Regions from separate parts of the Streptomyces sp. NPDC034670 genome, predicted to be linked through region 2. Evidence: riboswitches for the same ligand, from Rfam matches in the RefSeq annotation. Region 2 holds a riboswitch; each other region holds the start of a gene.
What was found. Region 2 has a riboswitch for cyclic di-AMP ahead of ACZ56B_RS10055 (transglycosylase SLT domain-containing protein). Riboswitches for the same ligand answer to the same signal wherever they lie in the genome.
Positions count from the first base shown of each region.

Region 1: linked by a shared signal. The riboswitch ahead of ACZ56B_RS11110 (C40 family peptidase) and the one ahead of ACZ56B_RS10055 (transglycosylase SLT domain-containing protein) in region 2 are both predicted to bind cyclic di-AMP.
Region 3: linked by a shared signal. The riboswitch ahead of ACZ56B_RS04950 (M23 family metallopeptidase) and the one ahead of ACZ56B_RS10055 (transglycosylase SLT domain-containing protein) in region 2 are both predicted to bind cyclic di-AMP.

Region 1 is NZ_JBVITR010000011.1:77,804-84,188, reverse strand. Features, by position in the region: gene ACZ56B_RS11120 (ATP-dependent Clp protease proteolytic subunit) at 1-581, shown strand, start outside; gene ACZ56B_RS11115 (hypothetical protein) at 589-894, shown strand; cyclic di-AMP (ydaO/yuaA leader) riboswitch at 1,245-1,432, shown strand; gene ACZ56B_RS11110 (C40 family peptidase) at 1,436-1,909, shown strand; gene ACZ56B_RS11105 (ATP-binding protein) at 2,359-2,835, opposite strand; gene ACZ56B_RS11100 (helix-turn-helix domain-containing protein) at 3,047-3,907, shown strand; gene ACZ56B_RS11095 (DUF397 domain-containing protein) at 3,917-4,141, shown strand; gene ACZ56B_RS11090 (8-amino-7-oxononanoate synthase) at 4,268-5,395, opposite strand; gene bioB (biotin synthase BioB) at 5,541-6,385, shown strand, end outside.
Region 2 is NZ_JBVITR010000010.1:20,591-26,975, forward strand. Features, by position in the region: gene ctaD (aa3-type cytochrome oxidase subunit I) at 1-173, shown strand, start outside; gene ACZ56B_RS10035 (hypothetical protein) at 215-568, shown strand; gene ACZ56B_RS10040 (MarR family winged helix-turn-helix transcriptional regulator) at 587-1,126, opposite strand; gene ACZ56B_RS10045 (LolA family protein) at 1,374-2,606, opposite strand; gene ACZ56B_RS10050 (polyprenyl synthetase family protein) at 2,882-3,892, opposite strand; cyclic di-AMP (ydaO/yuaA leader) riboswitch at 4,507-4,670, shown strand; gene ACZ56B_RS10055 (transglycosylase SLT domain-containing protein) at 4,674-5,159, shown strand; gene ACZ56B_RS10060 (HAD family hydrolase) at 5,123-5,995, opposite strand; gene ACZ56B_RS10065 (GNAT family N-acetyltransferase) at 6,159-6,385, shown strand, end outside.
Region 3 is NZ_JBVITR010000004.1:239,404-245,788, reverse strand. Features, by position in the region: gene ACZ56B_RS04955 (M16 family metallopeptidase) at 1-1,145, shown strand, start outside; cyclic di-AMP (ydaO/yuaA leader) riboswitch at 1,347-1,521, shown strand; gene ACZ56B_RS04950 (M23 family metallopeptidase) at 1,534-2,298, shown strand; gene ACZ56B_RS04945 (GntR family transcriptional regulator) at 2,511-3,224, shown strand; gene ACZ56B_RS04940 (HPr family phosphocarrier protein) at 3,481-3,762, opposite strand; gene ACZ56B_RS04935 (bifunctional acetate--CoA ligase family protein/GNAT family N-acetyltransferase) at 3,941-6,385, shown strand, end outside.

The DNA.
Region 1 (6,385 bases), on a different contig from region 2:
CCGGGCACCGGACGACGGACCCGTACACCGAGCTGCTCCAGGCCCGGATCGTCCTGCTCGGCACCCGGATCGACGAGGCCTGCGCGAACGACGTGACGGTCCAGCTCCTGCACCTGGAGCACCAGAACCCGGACCGGGACGTCTCGCTCTACATCAACTCCCCGGGCGGCTCGTTCCACGCCATGGCGGCGATCCACGACACGCTGCGCTTCGTCTCCTGCGACGTGGAGACGGTCTGCCTCGGCCGGGCCGAGGGGGCCGCCGCGCTGCTGCTCGCCGCCGGCACCCCGGGCAAGCGGTGTGTCCTGCCGGGCTCCCGCCTGGTGCTCCGTCAGCCCGCCTCGCCCGGCCCGCTGGAGGGCCGGGCGAGCGACCTCGCGGTCCAGGCGGGGGAACTGGCCCGCGTCCGGTCCCGGATGGAGGACATGCTCGTCCGGTACACCGGCCGCACCCCGGAGCAGGTCCGGTCGGACATCGAGCGGGACACGGTCCTCGACGCACGGGCGGCGGTGGACCACGGCCTGGCGGACCGGATCGTGTCCGACCGCGAGGGCTCCCACCCCGCCGCCGGAGCGAGGTGAGCCCCCGGTGCTGCCGGAACTCCCCCCGCTGCCCGCCCTGACCCGGGCGGAGGCCGAGCTGATCGACCGTTACCTCGAGGTCGTCGACCTGCTCGGCCGCATCAACCCCGCCTCGGACGGTGACACCTACCGCGGGCTGCGCGCCGCACAGGCACTGGTCGGCAGGGCCGTCGCGCTGCGCGACGCGCTGACCGTGATGCACCGGCGCGGCGAGACCGAACTGCACTCCGCCACGCTGGCCCGGGCACTGCGGGTCCTGGACGGCGAACGGCGCACGGCCCGGCTCACCCTGCCGCGGTCCCCCGGCAGTTGACCCCGGACCGGTCCGGACGGCCGTCCCCGGCGGCGGCGCGTCCGGACCGGGGCCGGAACGGACCAAACGGCGTACCCCCATCCGGCGGAGATGAACCTGCTGTTCCCGGGCCGCCGAAGTTGCGCAACACGCGCGCCCGACGGGCGGAATGGGGCGCTCCGACGCTGGTCCGGGGCCCTTCGGCACCCTTGACAGCAATCCGAACAGGAGGGTGTCCACCCGAACGGGTGAGTGGTGAGTAACAACACAAATCCCCTGTCCCGTTGGGACTTCGGGCCTGCCGTGGGACAAGATCCGTGACTGACGACAAGACCCCGCCGCCGCGGCGGGGCGATCCGGGCGGACGCCGAGTCCTGCCGCCGCCCGGATGACCGGTCGACAAGGAGTGGATCGGCAGGAGTGGAGGACCCGAGCACGACGGGTCGCCGGAACACCTGTTCCGAGCAGCCCTTGGGGTGAAGCCGCACTCGTGCGGCCGGGCAACTTCGCCAGCCCGAATCCGACAGGTCATCCTTCACAGGCGGCTGACGAAGGGTTGCGCATGACCGCGCTCAATCGTGTCCCGTCTCTCATGGCCCGGGCCGGCACGGCCTCGGCCCTCACCCTGGCCGCCGTGGGCGGCTCGATCGTGGTCCCGGGTGCCGCCTCGGAGGCGGCAGCCGCGACCACGGCCACCAAGGCTCTGAACATCGCCGCTTCCAAGAAGGGATCGCCGTACCGGTGGGGCGCCACCGGACCGTACCGGTTCGACTGCTCCGGGCTCACCCTGTACGCGTTCAAGAAGGCGGGCAAGCAACTGCCGCGCACCGCCGCCCAGCAGTACAACAAGACGCGCCACATCTCCGCCAAGAACCGCAAGGCCGGGGACCTGGTGTTCTTCCACTCGGGCCGCAGCGTCTACCACGTCGGCATCTACGCCGGCGGCGGCAAGATCTGGCACGCCCCGAAGACCGGGGACGTGGTGCGCCTGCAGAAGATCTGGACCAGCAGCGTCTCGTACGGCCGGGTCAACTGACCCGCGGGGGCGGCGGCGTCCCCGACGCGCCGCCGCCCCCGCCGGGCGTGACACGGCCCGGCCCGTCGTCCGTCGCGGTACGGCCGGCACCGCCCCCGTACCGCACGGAACCGGGAGTCCGCGGCAACGGACCGGCCGCGCTTCGCCGGACCGTTCCGGGAACCGCGGGTCACCCGGACAGGCGCGCCCACCCTCTTGGCCTCCCGCTGCCGCTCGCCCCCACCCGCGCTTCGACGCGCCCGCCGCGCTTCGACCCGCCGCCCGCGCCACCACCCCGCTGCCGGCCGTGTTCGCCGCCGCGCCGCTCACCGCGCCCGCCGCGCCGCACCGTTCGCCGTTCCGGCAGGGCACCGAGCCGCACGTCGTGCGGGACCGCTTCCCGGCCGAAGCGGCCCCGACCGTCCGGGCGCGCCGGCGCACCGCCCGCCGTCCCCGCGCCGTGACGGCCCCTACGGCTCCTGCCGGCCCGCCGCCGTGGCCGGTTCCGCGGCGGGTTCCGCGGCGGCGGGCAGGGCCCACGGCAGTTCGACGGAGACGGTCTTGCCCCCCTCACGCGTGGGACGGATCCTGAGCCTCCCCCCGCATTCCGCGGTCAGACAGCGGATGATGACCAGTCCGCGGCCGTTGTCCTGCTGGACGGCGGCGGGCAGTCGCCTGGGGAGACGCGGGTGGCTGTCGGTGACACCGACGTGCAGCCGCCCGTCGCGCCGGAGGACCATGTCCACGGTGAAGGTGGGCGACTGCCCCAGGGTGTGCTGCACGGCGTTGGTGGCGAGTTCGGAGACGATCAGCCGGACGGTGTCGGACACGTCCGCGTCCGCGGGCATGCCCCACTCCGCCAGCACGTCCACCACATGGGCGCGGGCGGCGCGGACCGAGGCGGGATCGCTCGGCAGAGTGATGGATGCTTCCAGGTGGTCTGCCATGGCGATGTCGTCCCTTTCCCACGGGACCGCAGTCCGACACGGAGCGGATGGTTCGAGTACGGTCCCGCACTGGTGCTTCGCCGCCAGAGTGCCATCACCGCACGGCGCGGGACGGCGATCCACCGAGATATGCATATATCTGTCGCCCGAAGCGGTGAACCCTGCGACGGAAGACCGTATCCGGGCGGCCCGGGAGGAGTAGGGAGAGTCCATGCAGCACGGTCCCGCGGTGCGCCGCCGGAAACTGGGTGCCGAACTGCGCACGCTGCGCACTTCGGCGGGGTTCACCAGCGGCGAGGCGGCCCGGCTGGTGGGCTGGCACCAGTCGAAGGTGAGCCGGATCGAGACCGGCACGAGCGGAGCGAAACCGGCCGACGTCCGGTTACTGCTCGACGCCTACGGCGTGACCGATCCGCAGCTGCGGGAACTGCTGCTGGTGCTCTCGGGCTCCGGCGACGGCGACGGCCGGCACCACTGGTGGCACGCCTACCGCGGCGTACTGCCGCCGACCTACCGGGACTTCATCAGCCTGGAGTCCCAGGCGAGCGCGATGCGCACCCTGGAGACCACGGTGGTCCCCGGACTGCTGCAGACGCCGGAGTACGCGCGGGCGGTGACCCGGGCCGCGCTGGAGGGTGCCTCGGAGGAGCGGCTGGACGCCCTGGTGGAGGTGCGTCTGGCCCGGCAGGACGTGCTGCGGGCGGACCCCCCGCTGGAGTTGAGCGCGGTCCTGGACGAGGCGGTGCTGCGCCGGGAGGTCGGGGGCCCCGATGTGATGGCCCGTCAGCTGGAGCAGCTGGTCGAGGCGGCCCGGCTGCCCCAAGTGCGGCTGCAGGTCCTGCCGTTCGCCGCGGGGGCACACATCGGCGTCACCGGCCCTTTCGTTATTTTCTCATTTTCGCGCACTTCTGATCTTGACGTGGTGGTTCTCGACCACTTGACGAGTAGCTTCCATCTGGAGCGGAAAGAAGACCTCCGGGCCTACTCGGAGGCCTTCGAGGCCCTTTCGATCCACGCCCTTTCCCCCGAGGACTCGTTGGACTTCATCGCCGGTGCCGCCACCGGCGCGTAAGGAGGCACGATGACCGCACCGCCTCGGACCCCCCGCTCCGCTCCCGACCTGCACGGTGTGCGGTGGCTGCGCAGCAGCTACAGCACGGGCGCGAACAACTGCGTCGAGACGGCCCGGCCGGCCTCCGGCCCCCGGGCCGGACTGCTCGCCGTGCGCGACTCCAAGACCCCGGCCGGGCCCGTGCTGCTCTTCTCCCCCGGGAGTTGGACGGAGTTCGTGACCGCCGTCCGCTGACCGCCGGACGGCCGGCCGGACCGGACGGAACCCGGCCGATCCGGCCGACCCGACTCGTCACCCGGCCGACCGGCGATCCGACCGATCACCCTCCCACCGGGCGACGCACGGCCGTGCCACGCCGACTCATGGCCGCGTTGCGCCGATCACCCGTACAGCGCGTTCGATCTCCGCCCCGGACAGGTCCGCGCGGGCGGTCAGTCTGAGCCGTGAGATGCCGTCGGGCACGGAAGGAGGACGGAAGCAGCCCACGGACAGACCGGCCGCCCGGCAGTCGGCCGCCCACCGCACGGCCTGCTCCGGGGAGGGAGCGCGCACGGAGACGACCGCGGCGTGCGGCCGGACCGCCTCCAGGCCCGCGGCCGTCAGCCGGGCGTGCAGCTCGCGCGCCACCTCGCCCGCCCGGGCCGCGCGCCCGGGTTCGCGGCGCAGCAGCCGGAGCGCCGCGAGGGCCGCCCCCGCCGCCGCGGGGGCCAGCCCCGTGTCGAAGATGAACGTCCGTGCCGCGTTGACCAGGTGCTCGATCACCCGGGCCGGTCCGAGCACCGCCCCGCCCTGGCTGCCGAGCGACTTGGACAGCGTGACCGTCACGACGACGTCGTCGGCGCCCGCGAGTCCCGCCGCGTGCGGGGCACCCCGGCCGCCGTCGCCCAGCACGCCGAGGCCGTGGGCGTCGTCGAGCACCAGACCCGCGCCGTGCTCCCGGCACGCCTCGGCCAGCGCGGCGAGCGGGGCGGCGTCGCCGTCCACCGAGAACACCGTGTCGGACACCGCCACGGCGGGTCCGTCGTGCGCCCTCAGCGCCTTGCGCACCGCGTCGGGGTCGGCGTGCGCGGCGACCTGCGCCGTACCGCGGGCCAGTCGGCAGCCGTCGATGAGCGAGGCGTGGTTGCCCGCGTCGGAGACGATCAGGGAGCCGTGCGGGGCCAGCGCGGTGACCGCGGCGAGGTTAGCCGCGTAGCCGGAGGAGAAGACCAGGGCCGCCTCGAAGCCGCAGAAACCGGCCAGTTCGCGTTCCAGCTCGGCGTGGAGCTCGGTGGTGCCGGTGACGAGCCGTGAGCCGGTCGCGCCGCCGCCCCAGGTCCGCGCGGCCCGTGCCGCGCCCTCGGTGACCTCGGGGTGACGGGCCAGGCCCAGGTAGTCGTTGCTCGCCAGGTCGAGGAGGGGCGCGCCGGCCGCCCGCGGGCGCAGGGTCCGCACCAGTCCGGCGCGCCGGCGCAGCTCCGCCTGTTCGTCGAGCCAGCCGAACGCCATGGGTCCTCCGTGCTTCCGCGGTCGGTGCACCGACCCTAGCGGGACGGCCGCGGGGCCACGGTGTGGCCATGCCCACACCTCGAAGCGCCACTGTTGTACGAACCTTCCTTGGCCCGGCGGGCCGAGTAGGACAGGATCGTCTCCCATGGACCTGCTGAACACGCTGGTGGACAAGGGGCTGCGGCGCGAGACGCCGACCCGCGGGGAAGCACTGGCCGTCCTCGCGACGTCCGACGACGACCTGCTCGACGTGGTGGCCGCGGCCGGGAAGGTGCGGCGGCACTGGTTCGGCCGCCGGGTGAAACTCAACTACCTGGTCAACCTCAAGTCCGGCCTGTGCCCGGAGGACTGCTCCTACTGTTCCCAGCGGCTGGGCTCCAAGGCCGACATCCTCAAGTACACCTGGCTCAAGCCGGACGAGGCGTCGAAGGCCGCCGCCGCCGGACTGGCGGGCGGCGCGAAGCGGGTGTGCCTGGTGGCCAGCGGGCGCGGTCCGACCGACCGCGACGTGGACCGGGTGTCCGACACCATCAAGGCGATCAAGGAGCAGCACGAGGGCGTCGAGGTGTGCGCCTGTCTCGGGCTGCTCTCCGACGGCCAGGCGGAGCGGCTGCGCGAGGCGGGCGCGGACGCCTACAACCACAACCTCAACACCTCCGAGTCCACCTACGGGGATATCACCACCACGCACACCTACGCCGACCGCGTGGACACCGTGCGGAGGGCGCACGCGGCGGGCCTGTCCGCCTGCTCCGGGCTGATCGCCGGCATGGGCGAGAGCGACGAGGACCTGGTCGACGTGGTCTTCGCGCTGCGCGAGCTGGACCCGGACTCGGTCCCGGTCAACTTCCTGATCCCGTTCGAGGGCACCCCGCTCGCCGAGGAGTGGCACCTCACCCCGCAGCGGTGCCTGCGCATCCTGGCGATGGTGCGGTTCGTCTGCCCGGACGTCGAGGTGCGGATCGCGGGCGGCCGTGAGGTGCACCTGCG
Region 2 (6,385 bases):
CCTGGGGCTGGGGCCGCTCGCTGGAGTGGGCGACCTCCTGCCCGCCCCCGCGGCACAACTTCACGACGCTGCCCCGGGTCCGCAGCGACTCGCCCGCGTTCGACCTGCACCACCCGGAGACCGCCGCGGAGGACGACGAGAGGAACCGGGTGGCCGCCGCCGACCGTCGCTGAGCGGGCCGCCCATCCTTCTCCCGAACAGTCAGGAGCCGTCCATGGACGCCAGCCGTGAAGCCGCCCTCGGTCTGCAGCAGATCGAGGGCTACCTCCACCGGGAGGCCAGCCGCCGGGAGGCGCACCGCAGGGCACGGGACTTCGCCCGGGAGCTGCCCGGCCTGACCACGGAGCAGCGCCTCGCGATCGAGCAGGCGTACGCCCGGGAGCAGGAGGAGAACGCCCGCCAGGTCACCCGCCGCATCGCGGAACGCATCCAGCAGGTCGAGGCCCAGTACGCGGCCCGTCACCGCCGCCGCACGCGGGAGATGGCCCTCGCCCTGGGCGTGGTCACCCTGGGGCTGATCGGGCTCTGCATCGCGGTGATCCTCGGCATGTCGGCGGGAGCGGCCTGAGGCCGGCCCGCCGGCTGCTCAGCGGGCGTCCCCCTCCAGGGACGCCAGGAGTTTGCGCAGCGCGTCCGCGACCGCCGCGCGTTCCTCCGGCTCCAGGACGGAGAGCACCTTCCGTTCCAGGTGGTAGTGCTGTTCCAGCACCCGGTCCAGACTCGCCCGGCCCTCCTCCGTCAGGCTGACCAGGGTGCTCCTGCCGTCGACGGGGGAAGGGCCGCGCTCGATCCAGCCCTCGCGCTCCAGCCGGTTGAACCTCCCCGTGAGGCCGGCGGAGGAGACGACCAGCGCCCGGCGCAGCTGTCCCGGCGTCAGCGCGTAGGGAGGACCGCTGCGGCGCAGCGCGTGCAGCACGTCGAAGTCCCCGACGTTGGCCACGGCCATGCCGCCCGAACGGCGCAGCTGCGCCGCGAAGAGTTCTTCCAGCAGCTGGGCCGTCCGCAGCAGACGGGCGGTCACCGCGCTGGACGACACGTCCAGTTCGGCCCACTCGCTCCGCCACTCGGCCAGCATCACGTCCACGCTGTCGCCGTCGGCGGTCTCGGTCTCGTCGTCCTTACGCATTGCGGGCCAAGCGTAGCCGCCCACCGGGCGGTCGGCGCCCGGCCCGACTCCTCCACCGGGGCGGACCCGCCGCTCGCCCGCCCGGCCCCACCGCGCCGCACGGGCACGAGGGTCGGGGCGGCGTCTCCTCCCCCACCACGACGGGACGCGCGCCCGGTCCGGACGCGGGTCCGCCCGTCCGGACCGGGCGCGGACGCCCCGCCCGTCGGTTCTCCCCGTCCCCGCCGTGCCGTGAGGTCCCGGAACCCTACTGGTCCCGGCCGGCCGCCTTCACGAGCGCGTCCTTGGTGACGGCGCCCGCGTAGACCTTGCCGTCCTCGGTGATCAGGGCGTTGACCAGGCGGGTGCTGAACACCGTGCCCGTGCCGAACTCGCCCTCGACCCGGTCGCCGAGCGAGTCGAGGAAGCCGCCGAGGTCACCGCCGGTCTCACCGGCCCCGCCGGCCGGCAGGCCCTCGCCGCCGGTGTCGAGGACCGCGACGGAGTTCCAGCCCTCGCCGAGCACCGTCAGCCCGTCGAGGCCCTTGGCCAGGTCCCCCTCGGACTTCGGGGGGATCCGGGACTCCCCGGAGCGCCCCCGGTCCCGGTCGAGTCCGCCGTCCTCGGTCACCTCGGCGCCCTCGGGCGGGGTGAAGTCGAAGGTCGACGCGGCCGGCCGGTCGAAGCTGACCTTGGTGAAGCCGACGTCCACGACGGCCGCGCCGCCGCTCGACGGGGTGAGCGTGAACTTCAGCGGCATCCCCGTCCCGTGGTCGACCGCGATGCTGATCGCACCGATCGTGGAGCCGGACTGCCTGGGCTTGACGACCAGCCGGTACGCGTCCCGGCCGGCCACCTGGGCGGTGCCGTCGACCGTCACGGACGTGGTGTCGTCGACCGCCTTCAGGACCTCCTCGGCGAAGTCCTTCGGGGTCGCCGGGGGCTGCGACCGCTTCCCGCGGGCCTCGCCGGAGTCGTCGACGGTGGCGTGGTAGACCTCGTTGGACCCGCTGTCGTAGCCCCAGACGTCCTTGCCGTTGTGGATCAGGCTGTACTCGGCGGCGTCCCCCAGCAGCGACACCTTCTGCCGGTCCGGGCCGTCGGCCGCGATCCGCAGCGTGTGCGTGCCGGACGCCAGTTCGGTGAGCCTGGCGGACGGGTCGGCCGCGGAGCCGCCGTCCCCGCCCGGCCCCGTCGCTGCGGACGCGAGGCCGCCCGCCAGTCCGCCGAGGTCCGGCAGACCGAGGTCCGTGGTGATCTTCACGGTGCCGGAGAGCTGCTCGACGTCCGACTGCGCGATCTTCTCGATGAGCTGCGCGGCGGTGATCTCCGGCAGGTCGGGGTCGCCGGAGTCGGCGAGCGCGGGGACGAGCCCGATGGTCGCGGCCGCCACGCCCATCACCGTGACCGGAACCACGTACCGCGCGGCCCTGCGCCGTCCGGCGCGCGGTTCGCCGGCCTCCTCCGCGGTCGTCGTGTCGTCGGATGCGTACGGTGCCATGTGTGCCCTACCTCCGTGGTCGGCGGCGGCTTCCGTCTCGTGTCCTCGCACCAGTCTCCCCCTGAGCCGCCATTCTCACCCGAATCGGTGAGGAGTGGTGATGTCCGTCGTGGTCCATCCGACCAAATCCGGCAGGCGGATACGTCAACCCGCGGGCTCAACTCCGCGTACTGCTGCGGTATGACACGGCGGGCGGTTCGCTCCACCCGACCACTAGGGGTCGTGGGCCGGGGGGGTGACGGAGGAACGGGTCCGGCCCTGCCGCCACCGGCGGCTCAGCCCGCCCGGTGCACCACCGCGTCGCACAGCTCCACCAGCGCCGTCTTCGCGTCGCACTCCGGCAGCGGGGTCAGCGCCGCGCGGGCCTCCTCGGCGTAGCGCACGGTGTCCCGGCGGGCCTGCTCCAGGGCCGGGTGGGCGCGCAGCAGGCGCAGCGCCTCGGCGTGCCGGGCGTCGTCGGTGAGGTCGGAGTCGAGCAGCTCGCACAGGGCGATGTCCTCGGCCAGCCCCAGCCGGGCCGCCCGCTCGCGCAGCCGCAGCACGGGCAGGGTGGCGATGCCCTCGCGCAGGTCCGTGCCGGGGGTCTTGCCGGACTCGTGGGAGTCGGAGGCGATGTCCAGGACGTCGTCGGCGAGCTGGAAGGCGACGCCGAGCCGCTCGCCGTACTGGGTGAGCACGTGCACGACCGTCTCGTCGGCGCCGGCCATCATCGCGCCGAACCGGCAGGAGACCGCGACCAGCGAGCCGGTCTTGCCGCCGAGCACGTCCAGGTAGTGGTCGACCGGGTCCCGGCCGTCCTGCGGCCCCGCGGTCTCCAGGATCTGCCCGGTGACCAGCCGCTCGAACGCCTCGGCCTGCACCCGCACCGCCTCCGGGCCGAGGTCGGCCAGGATGTGCGAGGCCCGCGCGAAGAGGAAGTCACCGGTGAGGACCGCGACGGAGTTGCCCCAGCGGGCGTTCGCACTGGCGACCCCGCGCCGCACCTCGGCCTCGTCCATGACGTCGTCGTGGTACAGCGTGGCCAGGTGGGTCAGCTCCACGACCACGGCCGACGGCACGACGCCGGGCGCGTAGGGGTCGCCGAACTGGGCGGAGAGCATCACGAGCAACGGGCGGAACCGCTTGCCGCCGGCCCGCACCAGGTGCTGGGCGGCCTCCGTGATGAAGGGCACCCCGCTCTTGGTGGCCTCGAGCAGCCCCTCCTCGACAGCCGTCATTCCGGCCTGGACATCGGCTTCCAGAGCCTGGTCCCGCACGCTCAGCCCGAACGGCCCGACGACGGTCACGAGGGGTCTCCTGTCTGCTGGTGTCTGGTGGCGGTTACACGGTTTGTCGATAGGTCGCTGCCCTCACTCGAGTCAGCGTATCCGGTCACGTTTCGATCACCGGCAGCACCCGGGCTTACGGGACGGGCGGCACGGGACCGGAGCTGTCCGGTTTCCGACCGTTTGATCACCACGGACATTCATCACGTTTCCCGGGTGCGGCGATCCGCGCCCGGACCGTGCCTCGGGCCGCATTCCGGGCCGTGCTCCGGGCCACATTCCGGGCCGCCCCCCGCCCCCGTCCGCCCCTCCCACCATCCTGCCGCCCCCGCTGTCCGATTTGCCGTAATTAGCAAGCGAATTCCCCTTGGCGTGAAATGCGATGCGACCGTCCGGCCCGTGAGGTCGGTCACGCGCCGCACGCCCCTCCGCCGCTCCGACGGAACCGGTGATTCCCCTTTTCCCGCAACCGAGTTGGCCCCCCGTGCCGGCAAAGGATCAAGTGTCCCAAAACGCCCACAGCAAGATCAAACGGCCCTATCCGTGATGTCCGCACTTGTTTCCGGCATCCGCTCTCGCATACGTTCCCGGCCTGTCGGGCGGACGCCGAATCCTGCCGCCGCCCGCACCCATCGACGACGAACTCACTCACGCACGGCAGGAGCGGGGGACCCAGGTAAGCCGCCGGACCGGCACACGCCGGAACGGCTCGGGGTGAAGCCGTGCCCGCAAGGGCGCGGCCGGGCACTCTCCCGCCCGAACCCGACAGCTCACCTCGCAGGCGTAGGAGAGGAATCCAGTCATGCCTGCAACCGGTCAGCTCCGCCGTTCCGGCCGCCGCCACCTCGCCCGCTCCCTCGCCGTCGCCGGCGTCGCCGCGATCACCCTCCCGCTGTTCGGCGCGACCAGCGCCTCCGCGGCCACCGCGCCGTCCGACCCGGCCGCCGCCGCCTCCACGACGACGTACGCGAACAACCTCGACGGCTGGATCCGCGAGGCGCTGGCGATCATGGAGCAGAACGGCATCCCGGGCACCTACGAGGGCATCCACCGCAACATCATGCGCGAGTCCTCCGGCAACCCGAACGCCGTCAACAACTGGGACTCCAACGCCGCCAAGGGCACCCCGTCGAAGGGCCTGCTGCAGGTCATCGACCCGACCTTCGCCGCGTACCACGTGCCCGGCACCGCCTTCGACCCGTACGACCCGGTCGCGAACATCGCGGCGGCCTGCAACTACGCCGCCGACCGCTACGGCTCGATCGACAACGTCTTCGGCGCGTACTGAACCGTCCGCTGACGGCCGAGCACGGCCGCCCCGCCGAACAGTCGCTCGAGGACGACGGCCACGCCGTCGTCCTCGTTCGACGCGGTGACCTCGTCGGCCACCGCCTTCAGTTCGGGGTGGGCGTCGGCCATGGCGACGCCGTGGGCCGCCCAGGCGAACATGGGGACGTCGTTCGGCATGTCGCCGAAGGCGATCGTCCGCTCCGGGCCCAGCCCCAGGTGCGCGGCGGCCAGCGCCAGCCCGGTCGCCTTGGTGACCCCGCGCGGCTGGAGCTCCACGGTCCCCGGCCCCGACATGGTGACCGTGGCCAGGGAACCGACCACCGAGCGGGCCGCCGCCGCCAGCGCGTCGTCGGACAGGTCGGGGTGGCGCAGCAGCACCTTGCTGATCGGCCGGTCCCACAGCTCGCTCCGCCGCCCGACCCGCACGGCGGGGAGCGTGGGGTGCGGCATCACGTAGCCGGGCTCGATCAGGGTCAGCCCGTCGACGCCGTCCTGGTCGACCGCGGCGTACACCTCGCCCACCTCGGCCTCGACCTTGCCGAGCGCGGTCTCCGCCAGTTCCCGGTCCAGCGTGACCGACCACAGCAGCCGGTCCGCGCCGGCGTCGTACACCTGCGCGCCCTGTCCGCACACCGCGAGCCCCGTGCCGCCGAGCTCGTCCAGGAGCGGCCGCACCCTGGGGGCCGGGCGTCCCGTCACCACCAGGTGCCGGGCGCCGGCCCGCGCCACCCGCGCGAGCGCGGCGAGGGACCGGTCGGAAAGGGTGTCGTCGCTGCGCAGCAGCGTCCCGTCCAGATCGGTGGCGACGAGTGAGAACGCGGGGGGTGCGGCCATGATCAGAGAATACGGACAGCGCGCCCGCTCGATTCACCACACCCCGGGCCGCCCGCGTCCCGCCCTCCCCGCGCCCCCGCCGTCCGGCGCCCGCCCCCTACCGTCCACGCTCCCCGGGGCGGTACCTTCCAGGTGTCCGGGGGGGACTTGATCGGGGGGTCAGGTGAGCAGTGGACGCGTGCGCGTGCTGGGGCCCGAGGAGCTCGGCGAGGGGGAGCGGGAGCGCTGGCGGGAACTGCGCGCCGCGGCGGACGCGCCGCGCAGCCCCTTCATGGAACCGGAGTTCACCGTCGCCGTGGGCCGGGTGCGGCCCCGGGCCGGGGTCGCGGTGCTGTACCACGGGGCGGAACCGGCGGGTTTCCTGCCGTACGAGCGGGGGCCGCTGGGACA
Region 3 (6,385 bases), on a different contig from region 2:
AGTTCGCCGCCGAGCTGGAGCGGTGCGGCGCCACCCTGGACGTGCACGCCGACCACCCCGGTGTCCGGCTGAGCCTCGAGGTCCCCGCCTCGCGGCTCGCCAAGGGGCTCGGGCTGGTCGCCGACGCCCTGCGGGCGCCCGCGTTCGCGGACGGCGAGGTCGAGCGGCTGGTCCGCAACCGCCTCGACGAGATCCCGCACGAGCTGGCCAGCCCCGCCCGCCGGGCCGCCAAGGAACTCTCCAAGGAACTGTTCCCGGCGAGTTCGCGCATGTCGCGTCCGCGTCAGGGCACCGAGGAGACGGTCGCCGGCATCGACTCCACGGCCGTGCGCGCCTTCTACGAGAAGCACGTCCGTCCCGCCACGACGACCGCGGTGGTCGTCGGCGACCTCACCGGGGTCGACCTGGACGCGCTGCTCGGCGACACCCTCGGCTCCTGGACGGGCTCCCCGGCCCGGCCCCGGCCCGTTCCGCCGGTGGTCGCGGACGACACCGGCCGGGTCGTGATCGTGGACCGCCCGGGCGCCGTCCAGACGCAGCTGCTGATCGGCCGGATCGGCCCGGACCGGCACGACCGCGTGTGGCCCGCGCAGGTGCTCGGCACGTACTGCCTCGGCGGCACCCTCACCTCCCGCCTGGACCGCGTCCTGCGCGAGGAGAAGGGCTACACCTACGGCGTCCGGGCCTTCGGGCAGGTCCTCCGGTCCACCGCGCCCTCCTCCCCGGAAGGGGCCACCGGCGCCGCGATGCTCGCCATCAGCGGCTCCGTCGACACCCCGAACACCGGGCCCGCCCTGCAGGACCTGTGGACGGTGCTGCGCACGCTCGCCGCGGAGGGACTCACCGACGCCGAGCGGGACGTCGCCGTGCAGAACCTGGTGGGCGTGGCACCGCTCAAGTACGAGACCGCCGCGGCCGTCGCGAGCACCCTGGCCGACCAGGTCGAGCAGCACCTGCCCGACGACTACCAGGCCGAGCTGTACCGGCAGCTCGCCGCGACCGGCACCGTGGAGGCGACCGCCGCGGTCGTCAACGCCTTCCCGGTGGACCGCCTGGTGACCGTGCTCGTCGGCGACGCGGCGCAGATCAAGGCGCCCGTGGAGGCCCTCGGGATCGGTGACGTCGCCGTGGTGAGCGCCGAGTAGCGGGCCGCGCGGGACGCGTACGGGCGAGGCCCTGGTGGCGGGTACGTCACCAGGGCCCGCCCATGCCCGGATTGGGGTGGAGACGGCCCGTCTGCCCTGTGGGATGCGCTACAGAATCCGGGTTCCGTTTGGGAATCGACGGCCCGCCCGCTTAGCGTCTTCCGGGCTGTTCGTCGGGCAGTGCGCCGCACCCGCGGCACCGGACAGCCATCGCCGAGTCCCCGTACGGCGCGAGCCAGGGGAGCCGGGGGCCCGCACGCAGTCTCTGCAGTCCCTGGGGTGAATCGGACGCCCGCGCGTGTCGCGAGGGGGTCCGTAGGAGACCTTCCTGCTCCGAACCCGTCAGCTAACCCGGTAGGCGAGAGGGAAGGAAAGGACCAGCCTGTACATGGCGTTCACCCGCGCCACCGGGAAGCACCGCCGTCCCCGCAGGACCGAGCGCGGCACCGCCCGCGCGGCGGGCGTCGCGGCTCTCACCACCACCGGCGTCGTCGGCTCCCTCGGGGCCCCCGCGCTCGCCGCCGAACCCGTCGCCGCGCAGACCGGCCTCACCCCCGTCATCACCCTGGGCGACCAGGTCGCCGACCAGGTCGACGCCCAGGCGGCCGCCCAGCACGAGGCCGCCCGGGAGGCCGCCGAGACCGCCGCGCGGAAGGCGGCCGAGGAGGCCGCGCGCGAGAAGGCGGCCGAGGAGGCCCGGGCGGAGCGGGAACGCGCCGCGCGGGAGGCCGAGCGCGAGCGCCTCACCGCCTTCGTCTCCCCGATCGCCGGCTCCTACGTCTCGACCGGCTACAAGAGCGGTGGCGCCGTCTGGTCCTCCGGCAGCCACACGGGCGTGGACTTCCACGCCGCGAGCGGCACCCCCGTCCAGGCGGTCGGCGCGGGCACCGTCGTGGAGGCCGGCTGGGGCGGCGCGTACGGCAACCAGGTCGTCATCCGGATGCACGACGGCACCTACACCCAGTACGCCCACCTGTCGTCCGTCGGCGTCTCGGTGGGGCAGCAGGTCACCCCGGGGCAGCGGATCGGCCTGTCCGGCGCCACCGGCAACGTCACGGGCGCGCATCTGCACTTCGAGGTCCGCACCACCGCCGAGTACGGCTCCGACCTGGACCCCGTCGCCTACCTCCGCGCGCACGGCGTGAACCTCTGACGCGCGTCCGCTCCGGCGCGGCGCCCGCCCCGCTCTCCGGCCCCGGCTCCCGAGCCGGGGCTTTCGGCGTCGCAGGGGGGAAGGGCTGACCGAAAGCGCCAAAAACACCTATGGATTCCGGCCCGGCGTCGGAAATTACCGCCGATTGCAATAGAGTCACGGAACGCACGTCGATCGTCGGCGTTTCACGGGAATGAATCCGGAGGTCGCTCATGCGTATTCCCGCGCACTCGGTGTGCACGGCGATCCGGGACGACATCGTCGCGGGTGTCCACGGGCGCGGCAGCCGGCTCACGGAGGAAGTGCTCGCCCGCCGTTACGGCGTCTCCCGCGTCCCCGTCCGGGAGGCCCTGCGCACGCTGGAGGCCGAGGGGTTCGTGGTGACCCGGCGGCACGCGGGCGCGTGCGTCGCGGAGCCCACCGGGCAGGAGGCCGCCGACCTGCTGGAGATGCGTCTGCTCCTCGAGCCGCTCGGCGCCCTCCGCGCGGCCCAGCGCCGCACCGAGGCCCACGTGAAGGTGTTGCGCGGCCTGGTCCGTCTGGGGCAGGAGCGCGCCCGCCGGGGCGACAGCGACGACCTGCGCTCCCTGGGCGGCTGGTTCCACGAGACGCTCGTCCGGGCCTGCGGCAGCCCGGCGCTGGCGTCGGCGCTGACCCAGGTGCGGTACAAGATCGCCTGGATGTACGCCGTGGAGGGGCCCGCCGACCCGGTGGAGCACTGGGCGGAGCACGGCGCGATCGTGGACGCCGTGGCGCGCGGCGACGGCGAGCGCGCTCGGACGGTCACGGCGCTGCACGCCGAGCGCGCGCGGGGTGCGCACCGTCTGCGCCCCGCCCTCGGCGTCGCCCGGACGGACCGGGTGGACCGCGTGGCCCGTGTGAGGAACTCGCAACATGCCGTGAACATGCCGGGACCGCGCCCTTAACACGGGGGCCGTATACAAAGGAAAAGCGCCGGCGGGCACGTGTCCCGCTGCCGCATTCCGGAAACGCGGAGAATTCGCGAGGCTTTCCTCGTGGTTCTTCCGTGGTCGCGCTTTCGGGAGGTCCTCACCGGAAAGCGGGCGCGGAAAGCGGGCACGGGGGACGAGGCCGTCGGTCCGGGGAAGTCCGGGGAAGGGAAACGGCGGAGCCGCGCCGTCCGGAACGGACGACGCGGCTCCGCCGCTGTCGGGCACGCGGTCACACGGTCTCGGGGAGCTCCTCGAGACCCTCGGAGACCAGCTTCGCCAGACGGTCCAGGGCGGCGTCCGCGCCCTCCGCGTCGGAGGCGAGGACGATCTCCTCGCCGCCCTGGGCGCCCAGACCCAGGACGGCCAGCATGGAGGCCGCGTTGACGGGGGTGCCCCCGGCCTTGGCGATCGTCACCGGGACGCCTGCGGCCGTGGCGGCTCGGACGAAGATGGAGGCGGGACGGGCGTGGAGGCCCTCGGCCCAGCCGACGTTGACGCGGCGCTCAGCCATGTGTTGCTGCCCTTCAGTCTTCAGGGTTGTCTAGACCAGTTTCCCACAACGTGAAGCAGGCCGGAGCGGCACCCGCTCCCGCTGCCGGGCGGCTTCCGGACCGCGGCCTCGGTCCGGCTCGTCGCCCTCCACAGACTGCCTCGCGCCGTCGCCGTACGCGAGCCGTACTCTGGGGCCCATGCAGACCTCGTCGGACCGGCACGAGTACCCCGCCCACTGGGAAGCCGACGTGGTGCTGCGCGACGGCGGCACCGCGCGCGTCCGCCCCATCACCGTCGATGACGCCGAGCGCCTGGTCAGCTTCTACGAGCAGGTCTCGGACGAGTCGAAGTACTACCGCTTCTTCGCGCCCTACCCGCGTCTGTCCGCCAAGGACGTCCACCGCTTCACGCACCACGACTTCGTGGACCGGGTGGGACTCGCCGCCACCGTGGGCGGCGAGTTCATCGCCACCGTACGGTACGACCGGATCGGCGCCGACGGGGCACCCGCCTCCGCGCCGGCCGACGAGGCCGAGGTCGCCTTCCTCGTGCAGGACGCCCACCAGGGCCGGGGCGTCGCCTCCGCCCTGCTCGAACACATCGGCGCCGTCGCGCGGGAGCGCGGCATCCGCCGGTTCGCCGCCGAGGTGCTGCCCGCCAACACCAAGATGATCAAGGTGTTCACCGACGCCGGGTACACCCAGAAGCGCAGCTTCGAGGACGGCGTCGTCCGCCTGGAGCTCGACCTCGAACCCACCGACCGCTCCCTGGCCGTGCAGTACGCGCGCGAACAGCGCGCCGAGGCGCGCTCCGTGCAGCGGCTGCTCTCCCCCGGGGCGGTGGCCGTCATCGGCACCGGCCGCACCCCCGGCGGCGTGGGACGCAGCATCCTCGACAACATCCGGGACGCCGGGTTCACCGGCCGCCTGTACGCCGTGAACGGCGCCCTCCCGGACGGGCGGGAGGAACTCGACGGGGTGCCCGCCTTCCGCTCGGTGCGGGACGTCGACGGGCCCGTCGACCTGGCGGTCGTCGCGGTGCCCGCGGAGCGGGTCCCCGAGGTGGTCGCCGAGTGCGGCGAGCACGGCGTGCAGGGGCTCGTGGTCGTCTCCGCCGGGTACGCCGAGTCCGGTCCCGAGGGCCGGGAGCGCCAGCGCGCCCTGGTGCGGCAGGCGCGCACGTACGGCATGCGGATCATCGGCCCGAACTCCTTCGGCGTCGTCAACACCTCCCCCGGCGTACGGCTGAACGCCTCGCTCGCCCCCGAGATGCCCCGCCCCGGCCGGATCGGGCTGTTCGCCCAGTCCGGCGCCATCGGCGTCGCCCTGCTGTCGCGCCTGCACCGGCGCGGCGGGGGCGTCACCGGCGTCACCGGCGTGTCCACCTTCGTGTCCTCCGGCAACCGGGCCGACGTCTCCGGCAACGACCTCCTGCAGTACTGGTACGAGGACCCCGACACCGACGTCGTCCTCATGTACCTGGAGTCCATCGGCAACCCCCGCAAGTTCACCCGCCTCGCTCGCCGGACCGCGGCGGCGAAGCCGCTGGTCGTGGTCCAGGGCGCACGCCACGGATCCGGGCCCCGGGGGCACGCCGTACGGGCGACCCGGCTGCCGCACGCGACGGTGTCCGCGCTGCTGCGGCAGGCCGGGGTGATCCGGGTGGACACCATCACCGAGCTGGTCGACGCGGGCCTGCTGCTCGCCCGCCAGCCCCTGCCGGCCGGACCCCGGGTGGCGATCCTCGGCAACTCCGAGTCCCTGGGCCTGCTCACCTACGACGCCTGCCTCGCCGAGGGGCTGCGCCCGCACCGCCCGCTGGACCTCACCACCGCCGCCTCGGCGGCGGACTTCCACGCCGCGCTCTCCCGGGCGCTGGCCGACGACACCTGCGACGCGGTGGTCGTGACCGCGATCCCGGCGGTGGGGGAGGGCCCGGTCGGCGACGCGGCACTGGCCGAGGCCCTGCGCTCGGCCGCCGCCGCGACGCCGTCCAAGCCGGTCCTGGTGGTCCACGTGGAACTCGGCGGCCTCGCGAAGGCCCTCTCGGCCGCCGCGAGCACGGCACCGCAGCCGACCGCGGCGGCCGCGGCCGCCCCGCGGCAGGCACCGCCGGCCACGCCGTCCGAGGGGCCGCCCGCCCCCGGCCCGGCGGACGGCGCCCCGCCCATGCCGCCCGCCGCGGGCGGGGTGCCCGTCCCCGCCGCACCTCCCGAAGGCACCCACCTCATCCCCGCCTACCCCGCCGCCGAACGCGCGGTCCGCGCCCTCGCCCAGGCCGTCGCGTACGCGCAGTGGCGGCGGGAGGCCGCCGACCCCGGCAAGGTGCCCGGGTACGAGGACATCGACGAGAGGGCCGCCGCCGCCCTCATCGACGGGCTGCTCGCGCGCGGACAGGGCCTCGCCCTCGGCAGCGAGGAGACCTGCGACCTGCTCGGCACGTACGGCGTCCACGTCCACCGGGCCCTGCCCGCCCCCACCCCCGACGCCGCCGCCGAGGCCGCGCGCACCCTCGGCTACCCCGTGGCCCTCAAGGCGACCGCGCCGCACCTCAGGCACCGCGCCGACCTGGGCGGCGTCCGCCTGGACCTCGCGGACGAGGAGCAGCTGCGCCGGGCGTACGCCGAGTTGGCCGAGCTGTTC